DNA from 4 places in the Pelotomaculum schinkii genome. Region 3 is predicted to be linked to each of the others. Evidence: riboswitches for the same ligand, from Rfam matches in the RefSeq annotation. Region 3 holds a riboswitch; each other region holds the start of a gene.
The links. Region 3 has a riboswitch for cyclic di-GMP ahead of flgB (flagellar basal body rod protein FlgB). Riboswitches for the same ligand answer to the same signal wherever they lie in the genome.

Region 1: another riboswitch for cyclic di-GMP. It lies ahead of Psch_RS08450 (signal peptidase I); the one in region 3 lies ahead of flgB (flagellar basal body rod protein FlgB).
Region 2: another riboswitch for cyclic di-GMP. It lies ahead of Psch_RS09330 (RHS repeat-associated core domain-containing protein); the one in region 3 lies ahead of flgB (flagellar basal body rod protein FlgB).
Region 4: another riboswitch for cyclic di-GMP. It lies ahead of Psch_RS00830 (type II secretion system F family protein); the one in region 3 lies ahead of flgB (flagellar basal body rod protein FlgB).

What each region holds. Positions count from the first base shown of each region.
Region 1 covers NZ_QFGA01000001.1:1,828,036-1,832,500, forward strand. Annotated here, with positions in the region: gene Psch_RS08440 (hypothetical protein) at 1-312, opposite strand, end outside; gene Psch_RS08445 (hypothetical protein) at 610-1,314, opposite strand; cyclic di-GMP riboswitch class I at 1,489-1,574, opposite strand; gene Psch_RS08450 (signal peptidase I) at 1,594-2,226, opposite strand; cyclic di-GMP riboswitch class I at 2,341-2,426, opposite strand; cyclic di-GMP riboswitch class I at 2,507-2,592, opposite strand; gene Psch_RS08455 (ABC transporter ATP-binding protein) at 2,691-3,362, opposite strand; gene Psch_RS08460 (ABC transporter permease) at 3,399-4,465, opposite strand, start outside.
Region 2 covers NZ_QFGA01000001.1:1,999,213-2,003,677, reverse strand. Annotated here, with positions in the region: rRNA gene Psch_RS09345 (23S ribosomal RNA) at 1-831, shown strand, start outside; rRNA gene rrf (5S ribosomal RNA) at 956-1,072, shown strand; gene Psch_RS09335 (hypothetical protein) at 1,206-2,054, shown strand; cyclic di-GMP riboswitch class I at 2,213-2,307, shown strand; gene Psch_RS09330 (RHS repeat-associated core domain-containing protein) at 2,540-4,465, shown strand, end outside.
Region 3 covers NZ_QFGA01000003.1:411,994-416,458, forward strand. Annotated here, with positions in the region: gene Psch_RS18220 (CheR family methyltransferase) at 1-715, shown strand, start outside; gene Psch_RS18225 (protein-glutamate methylesterase/protein-glutamine glutaminase) at 769-1,824, shown strand; cyclic di-GMP riboswitch class I at 2,013-2,177, shown strand; gene flgB (flagellar basal body rod protein FlgB) at 2,269-2,676, shown strand; gene flgC (flagellar basal body rod protein FlgC) at 2,681-3,124, shown strand; gene fliE (flagellar hook-basal body complex protein FliE) at 3,140-3,436, shown strand; gene fliF (flagellar basal-body MS-ring/collar protein FliF) at 3,466-4,465, shown strand, end outside.
Region 4 covers NZ_QFGA01000001.1:157,696-162,160, reverse strand. Annotated here, with positions in the region: gene Psch_RS00840 (prepilin-type N-terminal cleavage/methylation domain-containing protein) at 1-105, opposite strand, end outside; gene Psch_RS00835 (prepilin-type N-terminal cleavage/methylation domain-containing protein) at 263-718, opposite strand; gene Psch_RS00830 (type II secretion system F family protein) at 954-2,171, opposite strand; cyclic di-GMP riboswitch class I at 2,322-2,406, opposite strand; gene Psch_RS00825 (hypothetical protein) at 2,437-2,766, opposite strand; gene Psch_RS00820 (GspE/PulE family protein) at 3,016-4,465, opposite strand, start outside.

The sequences.
Region 1 (4,465 bases), on a different contig from region 3:
GTAGGCAAAGGGTGTCCCGTCGGTGTAGACGACCCGGCCCATTAAATCAATGCGCTGCTCAACAGGGACCGTAACCTCCTCCTGCGGGGAAAAAAAGTGATACAGCCTGCCGATAAACCCCAGGACGGGGCGTTTCACCTGCACATCGGGCAGGTTTGATCTCAAAACAAAAACATGCCCGCCCGTGCTGATGTCACGGATGATCCCGTAGGTCGGCACGGCGGCGTACACCACGATGATGGTGATGATGACCGCCAGGATGAAGTTTTTGCGCCTTCGCTCCGCATTCTCGCTATTCATCGCCTGATCCACGATATCACCCCGGTTTCCGGTGCAGAGTTAAGGCTGGCAGAATTAATCTTATATGACTCCCTTCCGGAAGAAATGCAGGTGCGGATTCATTCGCACTCTTTTAGCGCAGATCCATACAAGTCCGGCGCTGCCGCGCCGTGTGCGATTGAAATCGCACCTACATGGCCGGTTCCTGTTGCAGAGTTAGGCTGCAGCGCTATGCTCATATAACTCTCTTGCGGAAGACGCAAATGCGCGCGCTTTGCGTCTTCCGCAAGAGAGCCGAAGGCTCTCCTTATAGGTGGATAGGTGTATCTACTAAAGATTAGGATTAATTTGTGTTGCTTTCACGGTAATAGTTAGTTTGTATTCTGTACGGTCATCTATGGCAGAATTAGTGCCCAGAGTGGTGTCATTTACATCTGTAGAATCAGTATATACAGTCGTGGAGGCTTCATACGGCCATCTCCAATACACTGTCGCTTTCGCCTTGCCATTTGTTTGGGGTACATTACTCATCGGGCTAAAACCTTCTCCTGCTGAAGCTGCATTTTTAAGTCTGTCTTTAAGATCATATAGATTGCACCAGTCATCATTCCCTGTTAGAGAATACTCAATAGGAGGAACATCTGCAATTGTTATCTCATTATCAGTAACTGAAACGTCATTAACCGCAAAATCGAAAGTCATCTCAGCTGCGACATCACCTGTGTTTGCAATGTTGAGAACAAAATCGCCATCAACGCCGGGTGCGATGATAGGGTGTCCATCTTCCCTCAGCATATGATTCTTTGTGTGGGAAAATAAATCAAGGTCAGCGTCACCGAGGTCGTATGTTATTGTATTTTCTCCTGCTCCTCTGATCACAGTGGGTGTCAGTGTCCAGTTGGCAATCAGAGCCATATCCTCCCCATCATACTCACTGGTATACTTGGCGAAGGTGCCGCCCATCATTGCTGTGGAAATCATGCAGAGCACCAGCAGCAGTACGGCGGCTCTGACGGTTTTGCCCGGGTTTTTCATTGGTTTATCATTCCTTCCCTCATTTATTTTTTTAGGCCGTTTCTTTGGATAAATTCCTTCCGTGCTAGATGAGTGCATTTTGCCGCTTTGACCTTGGCGCCGCTCATCACTCCTCTCAATTCATCAATTAATTAAATTTTTAGTGTATTTAAAAAAACGGCCGGGTTGCTACATTTCAGCAACCCGGCCGCCATAGCTGATTTGCTTTAGGCCCGTCGGTTTTGCGCCCCCGCCTTTCGGCGGGTTAGCCCTTAAAAATAAATAGGGGTTAACATTTTACTATAATTCAATTTTTTTATCTCCGCCCTTTGCCGCCCGCAGCGCCGCCAGTTCCGCTTCCAGCTGAGCTTCGCGATCCGCTTTTTTCCTGTTGCGCCTGTTGCGCGACGTTATATCGTAAACGATAAACAAGCAGAGAGGTGTTATAACAAAAAGCAGCATTCCGAGAGGCGTCTGCAGGAACATGGCAAACCTGCCGACCCCGGCGGCGCGCCAGAGGTAGATGCCCTCCAGGTCCGCCACGCTCACCGCCTTGGCGTCAGCGCCGGTGTTAGCGTCGCCCTTGGTGAGAAAGGTTAAACCGTCCTCAGTCCGGACGTCGGTCACTCTGTGGGTAACGACCGTGTTCTGCGCGGCGCGGAAGGCGATAATATCGTCTTTGACAATTTGCTCCGGCGCTACTACCTTGGTCACAATAAGGTCTCCCGCCAGAATTGTCGGCTCCATGGAACCGGAGAGGACGATAAAGGGCTTATACCCAAAAAAATCAGGGACCTTATCCGGATATATGTATGACCTTACAATAAACGTTACATTAACGATCAAAACCAACACAAGAAATGCACAAACAGTGACGCCAATAACGGATATTGCTTTCCCCAAAGCTGTTTTCGGCACCTTTTCCTCTCCCACTGCCAATGACCCCCTGTTAATATTTTAGATTGTAAATTATTTTATCATAATTATCCATCTCCTACATAAAATGTTTTTCTTTTCAACAATAAAAAGCCGGATTGCAAAATGATTATCAGCAACCCGGCCGCCTTAGCTCGCATGCTTTAGGCCCGTCGGCTTTGCGCCCCCGCCTTTCGGCGGGTTAGCCCTATTATTAGTTTATGTATATTATTTATGAAAAAGGCTTCTTTTTCTGGCTCACTGGTCAAATAAAAACGGCTAAGTTGCTGCAACCTTTATTAGCAACCCAGCCACCCTAGCTTCCATGCTTTAGGTCCGTTGGCTTTGCGCCCCCACCTTTCGGTGGGTTAGCCCTGCAAAAAAATATACTGCTATATTGCCGATGTCATTTTACTATAATCATCCTCATTATGCAATATTTTTTTACTAAAAAAATATATCAAAAAACAGTAAAAAAGCACTTAGCTAACCAGGCTGCCGTCCACCAAGCGCAGAACCCTGCCGCAGGCGTCCGCCACCCGCTGGTCGTGGCTGGCCACCAGCACCGTCTTCCCCGTTTCATGCAAACTTTTCAGCAGTTCGATGATGCCGGCGCCGTTGGCCGAGTCCAGGTTCCCCGTGGGCTCGTCCGCCAGGATCAGCTCCGGGTCCAACAGCAGCGCCCTGGCGATGGCCACCCGCTGCTGTTCACCGCCGGAGAGCTCGCCTGGCAGGCGCTTTTCGGCGCCATTCAGGCCCACCCGGCGCAGGAGCTCCCGCGCGCGGTCGCGTGCGCGACGGCCGTATCCTTCAGGTATTGACGGGGCCAGCACATTCGAAAGCGCGCTCAAGGTGGGCAGCAGGCAGTAGGATTGAAAAACAAACCCCACCTTTTCCCGCCGGTAGCGGCAGAGCGCCGCCTCGCCCAGACCCGCGATATCCTTGCCGGCGACCATGACGCGGCCGCGGCTGGGCCGGTCCAACGCCCCCAGCAAATTTAACAAGGTAGTCTTGCCGCCCCCGGACGGGCCGGTCACGGCCACAAAGTCTCCCCGGTCAATATCCAGCCGGTCTACAGACAGCGCCCTGACCGCGGAAGATCCCCGCCCGTAAATACGCTCCACATTTCTAAGCGATATCAATATATCCGCCATCGAAAGACTCCTCCCGTCTAAAAGCCGTCCCCATGGTCACCCGCGCAGGATTTCCGCCGGGGCGGCGCGGTTAGCCCGCCAGGCCGGGTAAAGGCCACCCGCCGCGCCGACCAGAACGCCGCAGGCGCAAACCAGCGCGGCCACCCTTAAGCCCGGCGCGCCGATGTCGATGGCCAGGTACTCCTTGACCGCAATCAGTCCGCCGTACCCCAGGGCAACCCCGATCCCCGCGCCGAGCAGGCTTAAAGTTATGGACTCCACCAACACCATGCAGGCTATGTCCCACGGAGTCCAGCCGAGGGCCTTGAGAATGCCGAACTCGCGCCTGCGCTCGACCACCGACAGCAGCATCACCACCATAATCGTAAGGCTGCCGGCCGCCACCGCCACAGAAGAAACCGCCAGGAAAAACTGCTTCAGGACGCGGAGCACGTTGTTAAGCGGGAGCAGCAGTTCCCGCGGCGCCACGACCTGCACCTCCGGCTTTTTCCCGCTCAGGCGCTCTTCAATCTCCCGGGCGGCCTCCTCGACGTATTCCATGCTCCCGACCTGGGCGCTGATGGCCGATAAACTGCCGGGCTTCAGGCCGCCGATATCCCGGGCCAGTTGCTCCGTGCCGCTGAAACCGCCGTCCAGCAGTTCGTTGCCGGTACGGTAAACGCCGACGACCTTAAGGTTCAGGTTGTCCGCTTCCTTACCGGGGATCTCAAACGTATAAACTCCGCCGATTTGATAGGTAACGTTTAAGAACGCAAGATACTCCAACAGGCTCTTGCCGATTACCACTTCATCGTCACGGGCAGGCGCAGTCCCTTCTATAATTCTCTGAAAAGGACCGATCTCCGTCCTCGTTTCATTCACTCCGTACCCGAACAGCGGCAGAACCATCGTTGCCCCTGCCGGTCGCAGGATGTTTGTAACCTGCCCCGTCACATTATTTACATTGGGCACGTCCTTAATAATATCAATGTAGGAAACCGGAATAGAGGAGGAGCCGATACCCTGCAGCAGGCCGCCGAACATAGAACCCTTTTGGGTAATCGTGATCTGGCCCGCCAGGTTGGAAAACGTCGTTTCCACCCGTTTCTCCATCCCGGTCGTCA
Region 2 (4,465 bases), on a different contig from region 3:
GCTTTACTGCAACCTGACATTGGGTTTTGGTATTGGATGTACAGGATAGGTGGGAGGCGGGGAAGTCAGTACGCTAGTATTGGCGGAGCCAACGTTGGGATACCACCCTTTGAGTATTGAAGTTCTAACACAGTCCCGTGAAACCGGGACGTGGACAGTATCAGGCGGGCAGTTTGACTGGGGCGGTCGCCTCCCAAAGAGTAACGGAGGCGCCCAAAGGTTCCCTCAGCGCGGTTGGAAATCGCGCGCACAGAGTGTAAAGGCAGAAGGGAGCTTGACAGCGAGACGGACAGGTCGAGCTGGGACGAAAGTCGGGCTTAGTGATCCGGCGGTATCGAGTGGAAGAGCCGTCGCTCAACGGATAAAAGCTACCCCGGGGATAACAGGCTTATCTCCCCCAAGAGTCCACATCGACGGGGAGGTTTGGCACCTCGATGTCGGCTCATCGCATCCTGGGGCTGTAGTAGGTCCCAAGGGTTGGGCTGTTCGCCCATTAAAGCGGTACGTGAGCTGGGTTCAGAACGTCGTGAGACAGTTCGGTCCCTATCCGTCGCAGGCGCAGGAAACTTGAGAGGAGCTGTCCCTAGTACGAGAGGACCGGGATGGACAGACCACTGGTGTACCAGTTATTCCGCCAGGAGTAGCGCTGGGTAATTATGTCTGGCCGGGATAAGCGCTGAAAGCATCTAAGCGCGAAGCCCCCCTCGAGATGAGGTTTCCCATAGCACAAGCTAGTAAGACCCCTGGGAGACTACCAGGTAGATAGGCCGGGTGTGTAAGCTGGGTAACCAGTTCAGCTGACCGGTACTAATAGGTCGAGGGCTTGACCTAATCAGTAGTCGGTAGTCGGTAGTCAGTAGTCGGTAAAAGACGAAGACAAAAGGCGAAAGACGACAACTTGTTCAAGTATGCTGTACAGTTTTGAGAGAACATCCCGATTAAAACGATAAATATTTCTGGTGACAATGTCGGAGGGGGTACACCCGTTCCCATCCCGAACACGGCAGTTAAGCCCTCCTGAGCCGATGGTACTTGGGGCGTCGGCCCCTGGGAGAGTAGGTCGTCGCCAGAATAATTTTAAAACCTCACGGTTGATACCGTGGGGTTTTGTTTTTTTGGATTCATTCACAGGGATAATTCTATTCCATATGGTATTAATAACTAGTTTGCGCTCTATAAAAATCCTGGGAAATGGAGTGGTAGATTTGGAGCCATGGGCTGGTAAGCAGATGTGGATATGGGAATTGGAGCTTGCAGAAAAGGGTGTAATAAATAATATTATTAACAAAGCAGTAAGCTTGGGCTTAACAGGGTTGCTTGTCAAAGCGTGGGACGGCAAAAATTATTGGAATCAATTAGACAAGATTGCCGGTCCTGCAAAAAATGCCGGATTGATAGTCGGCGCGTGGGGTTACAGTTATGGCAACAATATTTCCGGTGAAATAACATGCATGGAAAAGGCAGTCAAGGGTGGAGCTGACTGGCTGGTTATCGACGCGGAAATAGAATATGAGAACCAGAATGGTGAGAAAAAAGCAGCTGCTTTATCCGGCGGGATTTCTTCATCATCAATAATGAAAAATGTGAAGCTTGGTTACAGCACGTTTGCCCTCCCGGTATACCATGCTCAATTTCCATATAAGAAATTTTCAGCTTTTTGTGACGTGGCATTGCCGCAGGTATATTGGGGCGATTTTAGGATGGCGCCGGAAGACGCTTTAAAGGATTGCGTTCAGCAGTACAGTCAATTTGGACTCCAAATGGCGCCTGTTGGCCAGAGCTATGGGGATATAAAGTTTGGGGAAATTACGCGTTTCATAAAAACCGCAGGTGAACTTGGAATGCCGGGAATCAGCTTCTGGAGTTGGCAGCATGCAAGTGATGTCATGTTAAATGAAATCAAAAGCTTAGAGTATGCTTCAGCCAGCCCCTGGGCCGGCGCTTCGTGGAATAAGGCAAAGCTAAAAGGCATTATGGACGGCACGGAGCCGCAAGGAAATGTCACTAGAGAGATGTTGGCCGTAGTATTGGATAGGCTCGGTCTGCTTGAGTAAAGCTAGACTTCACAACTTAAGAATAGCAGCCATTAAATGTATAAATAGCATGTCATAATATTTATTGGATAAGGACAGCAGATAGAAAATAAAATTGATGCAGGATATTGTAAAACATTTCTATAAAATGTATAATACTATAAAATTAAATAACAGTTCCCACGAAAGAGCAAACCTGGCGAAAGCCAGGGACGCAAAGCCACGGGTCTACGGTTGAGGTTTTATGCCGACTATTGACAGCCGGGTTGCCGAAGTTAATTCACAAGAAGTCCGCGGCATTCGGTCAAATGGGATGCAAGACGGGCTTTTTCTTTTGGTTGTGTTTTTGTGTTCGGGGGCTCCAGAGGAGTGTTTTTCCGAGTATAAAAAGCGGGAAATTCTCTATAAATTATTATTTTGAGAGGTGAAACTAAAATGATAATGCAGTATATTCCAAAGGTTATGTGACGGCGACCGGTCCTAATGCCGGCGGCTTGATAGGAGATTTGGATTTCATTAACCAAGGCGGTATTGTTGCATCATGCTACTACGACACGCAGACATCGGGACAGTCTGATACGGGCAAAGGAACACCGCAAACAACCTCCGCTATGCAGCGTCAGGTCACATTTACAGGCTGGGATTTCACCGATGTATGGAAAATTCACGAAGGGACCAGCTATCCATATTTTGTAGAAGTCAATACTATCTCCAAAGAAACCTTTGGCGTACGTCCCTACTGCCTGTATGGAAAAGGATCCGTTAACCTTTCCACTGGCAACTTCATCCTGGCCCAGACAGACCTTTGCATTCCTTCCGTAGGCCCGTCCCTTGAGTTTACCAGATTCTACAATTCTCAGGATGATTATACAGGCACCCAGGGCAAGGGCTGGACCAATAATTTTAATGTTCACCTTACCATCAACCAGGACGGCAGCGTCAGCGTCGCTTATGACGACGGGCATGTTTACACCTTTACATACGATGGAACCAGTTACGTTCGACCCGCCGGATGCTTTGAAACACTAACTGCCGGGCCGGGCAGCGGCTATACCCTCACCTTCAAGGACCAGACCGGTTATATCTTTAACGACATTGGTCAACTAACCAGCATAACGGACCAAAACAACAATACGCTTACCCTGACCTATACCGGTGGACTGCTGACCTTAGCCAGTGAACCCACCGGCCGCACCCTGAGCTTCAATTATGACACGAACAACCGTCTCACCGGCGTAACCGACACTGCCGGCCGGACCGTGACCTATACCTATGACAACGAAGGCAACCTGGCCACAGTACAGGATGTGCTGGGGAATGTCACCAGCTACCACTATAACACACAGGGCCTCACCGAAATCATTGCTTCCGGCGGTAATACCTTGTTAAGCAACATTTATGATAGTGGCAAAGTTACCCATCAGACCGACGGGAGCGGCAACACCACCCAGTTCAGCTATGACCCGGACAACCACCGGACAACCATGCTCAGCGCCCTTGGCAACACCATTACAACCACCTTCGACGAAAAGTACCGTAGCACTAATATAACCTATCCCGGCAATATCACCGGTACCTACACCTACGACATCAATAACTGCCTCACCAGCATAACCGACCCTCTTAACCATACAACCAGCTATACTTATGACGGTAACGGCAATCTGCTTACCGTTACTGATCCAGCGAGTCATACAACCACCATGGAATATGATGATAATAATAACCTTCTTTTGGTGGAAAACGCTCTGGAAAAACAAAGTACATTCACTTATGACTCGAATGGCAATTTAATAAAAACAACCGATTCATTAGGAAATGAAACTCTCTACAACTATGATGAAAGCGGGTTATTGCTCAGCACAACCACCCCCGACACAGGCTTAGGCTCCGGCACGACTATATATACTTACCAGAATGGCTTGATGCAAACTGTAACCGACCCGGCGGAAAACACCACTACTTACAGCTATAATGCGGCCGGGCAACCGATTACCATAACCGATAACGCCGGCAAAACAAGCGCTATGACTTATGACGATGCTGGCAACTTACTGACTGTCGCCGATCCCCTGGGCAACACCACCAGCTATACTTACGACTGGCGCGGCAACATTCTAACCAAAACTGACGCCAGGGGCAATACCAGCAGTTACACCTATAACAACAATGGGTTGCTTGTCAGCAAAATTGATGCTTTGAACAATGAGACCGGTTATGAATATGACGCGGAAAACCGCCTGGTGAAAGTTACCGACCCGCGTGGTAACATCACCCAGTTAAGCTATGATGACTTGGGCCGGCTCACCGGTGTCACAAATCCCCTGGGCGACACTATCACCAATCAATACGACGCAGCGGGCAACCTCATCGGAAGAATAGACGCGTTGGGCAATCAGGTCCTAACAGTCACTTATGATGAGCTCTATAAC
Region 3 (4,465 bases):
AAAAGTGTTGCTTTCAGGCGGGTTCGGCAGCTTCCAGGAGTATTATGAATATATTATCCAGGATACCAGCGGAGAGGCGCTGCTCAATCTGGTGGATCAGATTTCTACTAATCATACCTATTTTTTTCGCGAAAAAGAGCATTTTGATTTTTTAATAAATGTTGCGCTGCCTGGAATTAGTGAAGAGCAGCGGAATACTGGCAGGCGGAAGGTTAGAATCTGGTCTGCCGGGTGCTCTTCAGGGGAGGAACCTTACACCCTGGCGATGATTCTTAAGGAATATCTAGGCGGTAATTCATTACATATGGACGCAGGTATTCTGGCAACTGATATTTCGTTCAGTGTCTTAGAAACAGCTATGGCAGGTATATACCCGGCGGATAAGATGTTACAGGTGCCCATATCATACCGGCAGCGTTATTTTAGCCCTTTAAAAGACGGTAACTGGGCGGTTAAGCAATGTTTGAAGGATATGGTTCTTTTCCGCCGTTTAAACCTGATGAGCCGCGAATTCCGGTTCAAAGGACTTTTTCAGGTGATTTTTTGCCGTAATGTAATGATCTACTTTGACAAAGCCACCCGTCGGGAACTCATCGAAAAGTTACACCGGTATACCGAACCGGGCGGGTATTTGTTAATCGGCCATTCCGAGACGCTAGACCGGGAGGCCGGCTTATATAAATATATCAAGCCTTCGGTATATAAAAAAATATAACTTTTCCTTCAAACAAAATTTTAAACAGGTCGATCTTTTTAAAGGTGAACATAATGAAAAAGATTAAAGTGCTTGTTGTCGATGATTCTGCCCTGGTAAGGGAAATTCTGGCCCGGGGATTGGCCATGGACCGGGACATCGAGGTGGTCGGGGTGGCCTCCGACCCATTTATAGCCCGCGATAAGATAGTCCGGTTGAAACCGGATGTGCTTACACTTGACGTAGAAATGCCCAGGATGGACGGAGTGGAATTTTTGCGCCATTTGATGCCCCAGTACCCGTTGCCGGTAATTGTGGTTAGCGCCCTCACCAGAAAAGGCGCCGCCATCACTCTTGCCGCCCTTGAGGCCGGAGCTGTTGATGTGGTTGTCAAGCCGAGCACTGACATAGCCCGCGGTTTAGATGTTATGTTGGGGGAATTGCGTAACAAGGTGAAAATTGCGGCCTTAGCGAATGTAAGCGCCTGGAAGGGCAGCCGTGAATCTATCAAAACAATTAGGGCGGACAGCCGGGCTTTAGCCGAATCTACAGATAAGGTGATAGCCATCGGGGCTTCTACCGGAGGGACGGAAGCAATCCGCAAAATATTGCAAAGTTTTACCGCCGCAATACCCGGCGTGGTGGTGGTACAGCACATGCCTGTTGGATTTACCAAACATTTTGCTGACAGCTTAAATGATCTATGCGCTATGGAAGTGAAAGAAGCTAAAACAGGGGACAGAGTATTGCCCGGGCGGGTACTGATTGCGCCGGGTGACCGTCACATGACCGTGCGCCGTTCCGGCGGTTCCTATCTGGTTGACTGCCGGTCAGGTGATAAGGTTTGCGGGCATTGCCCTTCAGTTGAGGTGCTGTTCCAGTCGGTTGCAGAATTTGTCGGGGCTAACGCCATCGGGATCATGCTTACCGGAATGGGCAGTGACGGCGCCAACGGTATGGTGGCTATGCGCCGGGCCGGGGCCAGGACAATAGCGCAGGATGAAACTACATCTGTGGTATTCGGCATGCCGAAGGTCGCTTATGAACTTGGCGGGGCGGAATGCCTGGCTCCGCTGGATGTAATCCCATTTACGGTCATGAATTTACTGGCGCAATATAAAACGGTTTAATGCGCCTTGGGAGTGACAGGGGGACGGTAGTTGTACAGTTTTTCAAGGAAAGGAAGCAAAAGAACCGTCCCTCTGCTTCCTAAAATATTAGCATGAATCACCTTTTTTTTTGGATAATAATTTTGCCCTTGCAGGGAAAAGTGCTTTGCTGTAGAATATTGTTAAAGTTAGTCAAAATATAATATTTTCCATGATAAAGGCAAACCTCCTGAAAGGGAGGGACGCAAAGCTACGGGCCTAAAACTAAGAATTCACGGGCTACAACGGGCTACAAGCGCAGGATTTTTTGGCAGTTCGTATGCTGCCATACCTGCGAGCTCCGAATGATTGGTCACGGCGGCTGGGTTGCCAGGGTAAGATTGATCCAAGCTCTTTACTTTGGCTTGGTTTTTTTTGTTCAGAATGATCTAGTTATTCAACATTTTACCAGAAAGGGTGACGCCGTTGGAGTTGTTTTCAAATCCTATACTCCTATCACTTCAAAAAGGTCTGGATGCGGGCGCCTTGAGACAGCGGGTAATTGCCAATAATATTGCCAACGTGAATACGCCCAACTACAAAAAATCTACCGTCGCCTTTGAGAGCTTGCTTAAGAAAGCATTGGGACACGGGTCCATTGCCTTGAACAAAACCGATCCCAGGCACTTCGGCGTAACTGCGCTGTTGGATGAACTGCAGCCCGAAGTGAACCTGAATGAAACAACTTCCATGCGAACCGATGGCAACAATGTCGATATCGATGAGGAGATGACCAACCTTGCGGCCAACGGGATTCAATACCAGGCGATAGGTAGAGAATTAAGTGAGCATTTTTCTATTTTAAGTTACGTCATAACCGGCGGGAAGGGGTAGACAAGTGGGTATTTTCAACTCTCTGGCCGTCAGCGCATCAGGGCTTACGGCGGAAAGACTGCGGTTGGACCTGATTGCCAATAATATCGCCAATATGAACACCAAGGGCCGGCCCGACGACCCGGCCAATCCTCCCTACCGCCGTAGAATTCCTGTCTTTGCGCAAATACTGGAGCAGGTTTCTGCCAGCGGTTCATCGCTGTCAAGTGTTAGAGGCACGGGGGTACGGGTAGTCCAGGTTCTGGAAGACGCCCGGCCGCCCAGGCTGGTGTATGAACCGGCCGACCCCATGGCCGATGCGCTTGGTTATGTAGCCTACCCGAATATTAATATCGTCAACGAAATGGTTAATATGATTTCCGCTACCAGGTCTTATGAAGCAAACGTGACAGCTTTAAATGCCGCCAAGGATATAGCCTTGAAAGCCCTGGAGATAGGGCGCGGTTAAAGGGGGGCCATGAGAATGCAGGTATTGCCTGTCGGACAACCATTCTTACCGCCGCAACCGGCGGGAACCGGGGCTAAACAGGAGGCCGGGGGCGCTTCTTTCGCCGGTGTTTTGGACAACGCCCTGAAAAAACTGAATGATACCCAGGTCAAAGCTGATCAGCTGACGAGTGAGTTGCTTACCGGCGAAATTCAAGACATTCACCAGGTAACAATAGCTATGACAGAAGCCAAGTTGGCCATGCAGCTTGCAGTCGAAGTGAGGAATAAGATTATTGAGGCTTATCAGGAAGTGTCCCGCATGCAGGTTTAATATGTCCTTTCACAGTTGAGGTGGTTTAGTTGAGTCCGGGTGACCTCATCGTCAGGTTAAGGGAGAAATGGCAGGCTTTTAACCAAACCCAAAAAGTTATCTCAGTTTTAATTGTCGCAGGAGTTGTAGGATGTCTGTTCTATTTCGGACGGGTAATGATGCAGCCTGCTTTTGCCCCGTTGTTTACCGGGCTTGAACCCAAGGAAGCGGGACTTATCGTGGAAGAGCTCAAAACCATGAAGATTCCCTACCAGATTGCGGATCAGGGTAAAACCATCAATGTCCCGGAGCGTCAGGTATACGAGACGAGGAATCAGTTGGCCAGCAGCGGGGCTTTAAGCGACAGCGGTTTAGGCTTTGAACTTTTTGACCAGAGTAAGTTCGGTCAAACCGACTTTGAACAGCAGGTGGGGTACCAGCGAGCCTTACAGGAAGAGTTGAGGCGAACGGTGGTCCAGCTTGACGGAGTGGAGCAGGCCAGGGTTCACCTGGTGCTTCCTCCAAAAAGCGTTTTTATCAGCGACCAGGGCACACCTTCCGCTTCTGTTGCTTTAAAGCTCAAACCCGGGGCGAGTCTTAGCCCGGAGCAGATCCAGGGTGTTTGTGACCTTTTCGTGGGCAGCGTGGAAGGCCTTAAGCCGGAGAATGTCCATGTCATAGATACCGAGGGAAATGTGTTAAGCGATAATTTTAAATCAAGCGACTCCAAGGCTGTCGCTGCCAGGACTACCCTTGATCAGAAGACGGCTCAACGGGAATATGAAAAAGAGCTCGAAAAAAGGGTTCAGCAGATGCTGTCGCAGATTATTGGCCAGAGTAACGCTGTTGTCATGGTTACAGCCGATCTTGACTTCAGCCAGAGACAGACCACCAGCACCATCGCTTCCAATCCGGATAACGTAAAAATTAGCGAGCAGAACATTAATGAAAGCGGAACAGGCGGCGGAGGCGGGGGCGCTGTGGGAACCGATTCGAATATAACTACAACTCCTTTTGCCCAGGGTACCGGCTCTTCGAGTTATACCAAGG
Region 4 (4,465 bases), on a different contig from region 3:
GAAAGCAACAGCAATGCTGATGATTAGCATTGCTACAACCATCTCAATGATGGTAAAGCCAAGATTATTTTGAACCATAGGTGTTTGCTTTTCAATAGGGGACATACTCATCTCTTAAATAAGTTGTTATTAACATGATTCTCTTAATTGTCAGGACTTATAATCCTATATGAATTCAATAAAATTATTTGTAAGGTATTATACTTAACCCTGCCTTAATTTGCATCCTAATCAAAATAAATAATAGAACTTTAATCCATAGTTATTCGATAGAACTTCCTACGGTTGTAGGTGGCGCAACACCCTCCTCAGGATTTGCATCATTTTTAACAGTAATATTGTCACTATCGGAGCCTGAAGCATCATCCTTGTCAGAACCACAGGAATACAAAAGATAACCACTAGTACCAACTTTTAAATATTTGTAAGGAGTACCCCAAGCATCATTAAAAGTTGTAAAACCATTGTCAGTCAGCACTGTTTTGGCTTCAGCGGCATCTGCTGGAGATGTTCCATCTTCGTTCACTATTGGGTCACTAATGTAAATGTCTAATATTGTTTTCATGCTCTTTAATTCAGCAACTGCCCTCTTGTTTTTGGCCTTATCGCTTTGCTTGCTCATTACGGGAATAGCGATGGCTGCCAGGATACCGATGATAATCAGCACCACCATCAGTTCAATCAGGGTAAAACCTCGTTCGTTTCTTGCTATTTTCATTTACTTCACTTCCTTTTAATATAATTGTTATGTAGTCCCTAGTTGCAACTGCTTTCTTAACCTTGCAGACCGTTTACTTGGATTCTAGCGATAGTCGCCATTATGCCGGCAATAATCAAAACTCTTTTCATCCGCATTGGGCGAAGCGACGTTCGTCTTTGTTTCATTAACCACCTCCAAATCATGAATTCTCATGATTTCCATTGATGACCAGGCCAGCCACGCCGGCCGAAAACTATTTCACACTGTCCATTACAGTAAACATCGGCACCATAATCGAGATCAAAATGAACCCGACCACCACACCCATCCCCAACAGCAAAATCGGCTCGATCATGGAGGACAGGCGGGAGACCATAGCGTCCACTTCTTTTTCGTAAAAGTCGGCTACCTTTTCCAGCAGGGTGTCGACCGACCCTGTTTCCTCCCCAATCGATATCATCGTGCTGACCATCGGAGGAAATACCCGGCTCTTCATGAGCGGCTCGGCAAAACTCTGGCCCTCTTTGATGCTTCTTTCAGCCTCCTTGAGGCCCATATTCACCGAGTGGTTGTCCACGATGTTTTTGACCACTTCCAGCGACTGCAGGACCGGCACGCCGCTTTTCAACAGGGTGCTCAACGAGCGGCAAAAACGGGAGATAATGATTCTTTGGACCATGGGGCCCATTACCGGAAGTTTCAGGACAACCGCGTCTTTCATTTTCTTGCCCCGCCCGGTCTTAACACCGGTCTTGTAGCCGAAAGCCAAAGCAACCACCAAAGTCAGAGCAATGAACCAGTAGTTTTTTAGAAAACCGCTGACACCCATAATTATTTTAGTAGTAACGGGCAGGGGCGCCTTCATGTCTATCAGCATTTTGGTCATGCTGGGCAACACGAAGATCAAAAGGGCCACTACCGACAGCACCGCCACTACCAGCACCACTGTCGGGTAGGTCATGGCCGACTTGACCTTCTCCCTGATGTCGTGCTCTTTTTCAAAGTTTACAGCCAGCCTCTCCAGCACGTGTTCCAGGTCGCCGCCGACTTCCCCGGCCTCGACCATGCTGGTAAAGATACCGGGGAACACCCGGGGATAGGGTTTCATCGACTCGGTCAGAGACATGCCGCCTGCCAGGTTGCCGCCGACCTTTTTCATCGTGTCCTGCAGCGTCTTGTTATCGCACTGCTGGCTGATAATGCTTATTGTCTGCAGGAGAGGGACTCCCGCCTGCACCATGGTGGCAAACTGCCGGCACATTACAGCCAGGTCCCTGCTGCCGACTTTTTTCTGAAAGAGCTTGTCCAGCTTAATGCTGGTCCCGGCGAGAGGGGCTTCTTTAAGCTCCACAACAAAAAACCTGCGGTCCCTGAGCTGGGTGATGGCTTTGCTGCGGTTTTCGGCCTCGATCTTACCGGTGACCAGTTTGCCGGCCGGGTTGCGGGCTTTGTAGGCAAAGTTTTGTGTCATTTACTCCACCATTTTCTTATAATTTCCAGTTGATTGACTGATGAGCAAACGTTAACCGGCCGTATAAATAAGGATCCCCCTTCTGGCACAAGGCCCAAAAAGGGCCTTTACTCACCGAAGGAGCACCCGCTTTTAACAGTCCTTCTCTACTTCAGCAACCTGACAGTCGTAGCCTAGCGGCCTCAGACCCATGGTTTTGCGTCCCCGCCTTTCGACAGGTTTGCTGTTTTCGGTGGAAGGTTTATATATATTTTGGAATATTATACTATTTTGTTGTGATATGTCTATAATACAATTTTAAAGTAAAGAATGCAATATATCTTCTCACCAAATAAAAAATATTCCTTTCAGTTAAGCGCTTTAAGAGCGCCTCGGGATCGGCCGCCCGGGTCAACGCCTCCTCCCTGCTGATTAAGTGGCAGACACCCGGTATGGAGTAGGAAAAGTCCAACTCCCCCACCTGCTGGAATTTTTGGTACTGCTCCGGCGTCATAATCTCGCGGGCCATCCTGTCCGTATCTTCTGGAGACAGCGGGCCGGCAGGCGCACTTCCAAAGTCTAATTTCCCCTGCCATTCCGGCGCGGCCAACGGCAAAAGCGCCCCTGCAGACGCAGGGCCGGAGGCGCTTTAGTACGTCCGAGGCGCCCACCTTGAAGGCACAGGAAAGGATTTCATCACAGGTCATTTGAATAACCCCCTAATCTGAAAAAATGCAGCTACGAATTTATTCCCCATATGCAACATTAGGTACCAACCAAGTTAGTACTAATGTGCCATATGCGATCAAAATCGCACATTGCTGGTTTTCATCTTCTACTGCACCGAGTTAGCAATATGATTGTCTTAATTGTTTTCTGAATATGCGACCCTCATCACTTCCTCGATGGTGGTCAGCCCCCGTAGAGCTTTTTGGATACCGTCCATCCTCAGGGTAACCATGCCCTCGGCCTGGGCTTTTTGCTTGACTTCATCGGCAGAGGCTTTATTTAAAATGAGCGTGCGCAACCCGGTGGTCATAGGCAGGATCTCTACGATGGCCATGCGCCCCCGGTAACCGCTGTTCCGGCATTCATTGCAGCCTGCGCCCCGGTAAAGAGTCAGCGGCTGGTCGGGCCCGGCGCCTATAAACAGCCGTTCCGGGGAATCCGGTTCCGGTACATAGCTCTGGCGGCACCTCGGGCAAATTAGCCTGACCAGCCGCTGGGCAACCGCGCCCAGCACCGATGAGGCCACCAGGAACGGTTCTATATCCATGTCCACCAGTCGGGTGAAAGCGCCCGCGGCGTCGTTGGTATGCAGGGTGGAAAGGACCAGGTGTCCGGTGGTGGCTGCCTTGACGGCAATTTCCGCAGTTTCGCCGTCGCGGATTTCCCCGACCAGGATCACGTCCGGGTCCTGCCGCAGGATGGCCCGCAAACCGGTGGCGAAGGTCATCCTCGCCCTGGGATTGACCTGGGTCTGGTTGATCCCTTCCAGCATATACTCGACGGGATCTTCCACGGTAATGATATTCTTCTCGACGGTGTTTATTTCATTGAGCGCTGCGTAAAGAGTGGTTGTTTTCCCACTGCCCGTGGGTCCGGTAATCAGGAGCATCCCGTAAGAGCTTTTCAACGCGTTTCTGAATATACTGAGGCTTTTGGAGTCAAACCCGACGTTTTCCAGCTTATAGCTCTTCATGCTGCCTTTGCCCAAAAGTCTGGTGACTATTTTTTCCCCGTAGACGGTGGGAAGCGAGGATACTCTAAGGTCAAATTCCTGGCTGCCCAGCTTGAGCATGATCCTGCCGTCCTGCGGCGCCCGCTTTTCAGCGATGTCCATGCTGGCCATGATCTTGACCCTGGAGATCACAGCCGAACGAATTTTTTTGGGCAAAGTCATGATTTCCTGCAGCATCCCGTCAATCCTGTACCTTACCCGGACATGCTTCTCCGCCGGCTCAATGTGGATGTCACTGGCCTTCTGTTCAATGGCCTGGATGAAAATAGAGTTGATCAGGCGCACCACGGGCGCTTCGTCAAAAACCTCTTCCTCCAGGACGATCGCTTCAGACTCATGCTGTTCTGTGGTTAGTTCAAACTCGTCAAAGATCCTGTCAACTTCGGGGACACTGAAATGTTTGCGTATGGCCTCTTCAATGACATGCTGCTCCAGTCTTACAGGCTCGATTTTGCAGCCGGTCACAAGGCGCAGGTCATCGATAGCCAGGACATTGGCGGAGTCCGCCATAACCACGGTAAGAAGATTGCCTCCTTTGTTATAGGGCAGCAGCTTGTACTTACGGATCATGTGC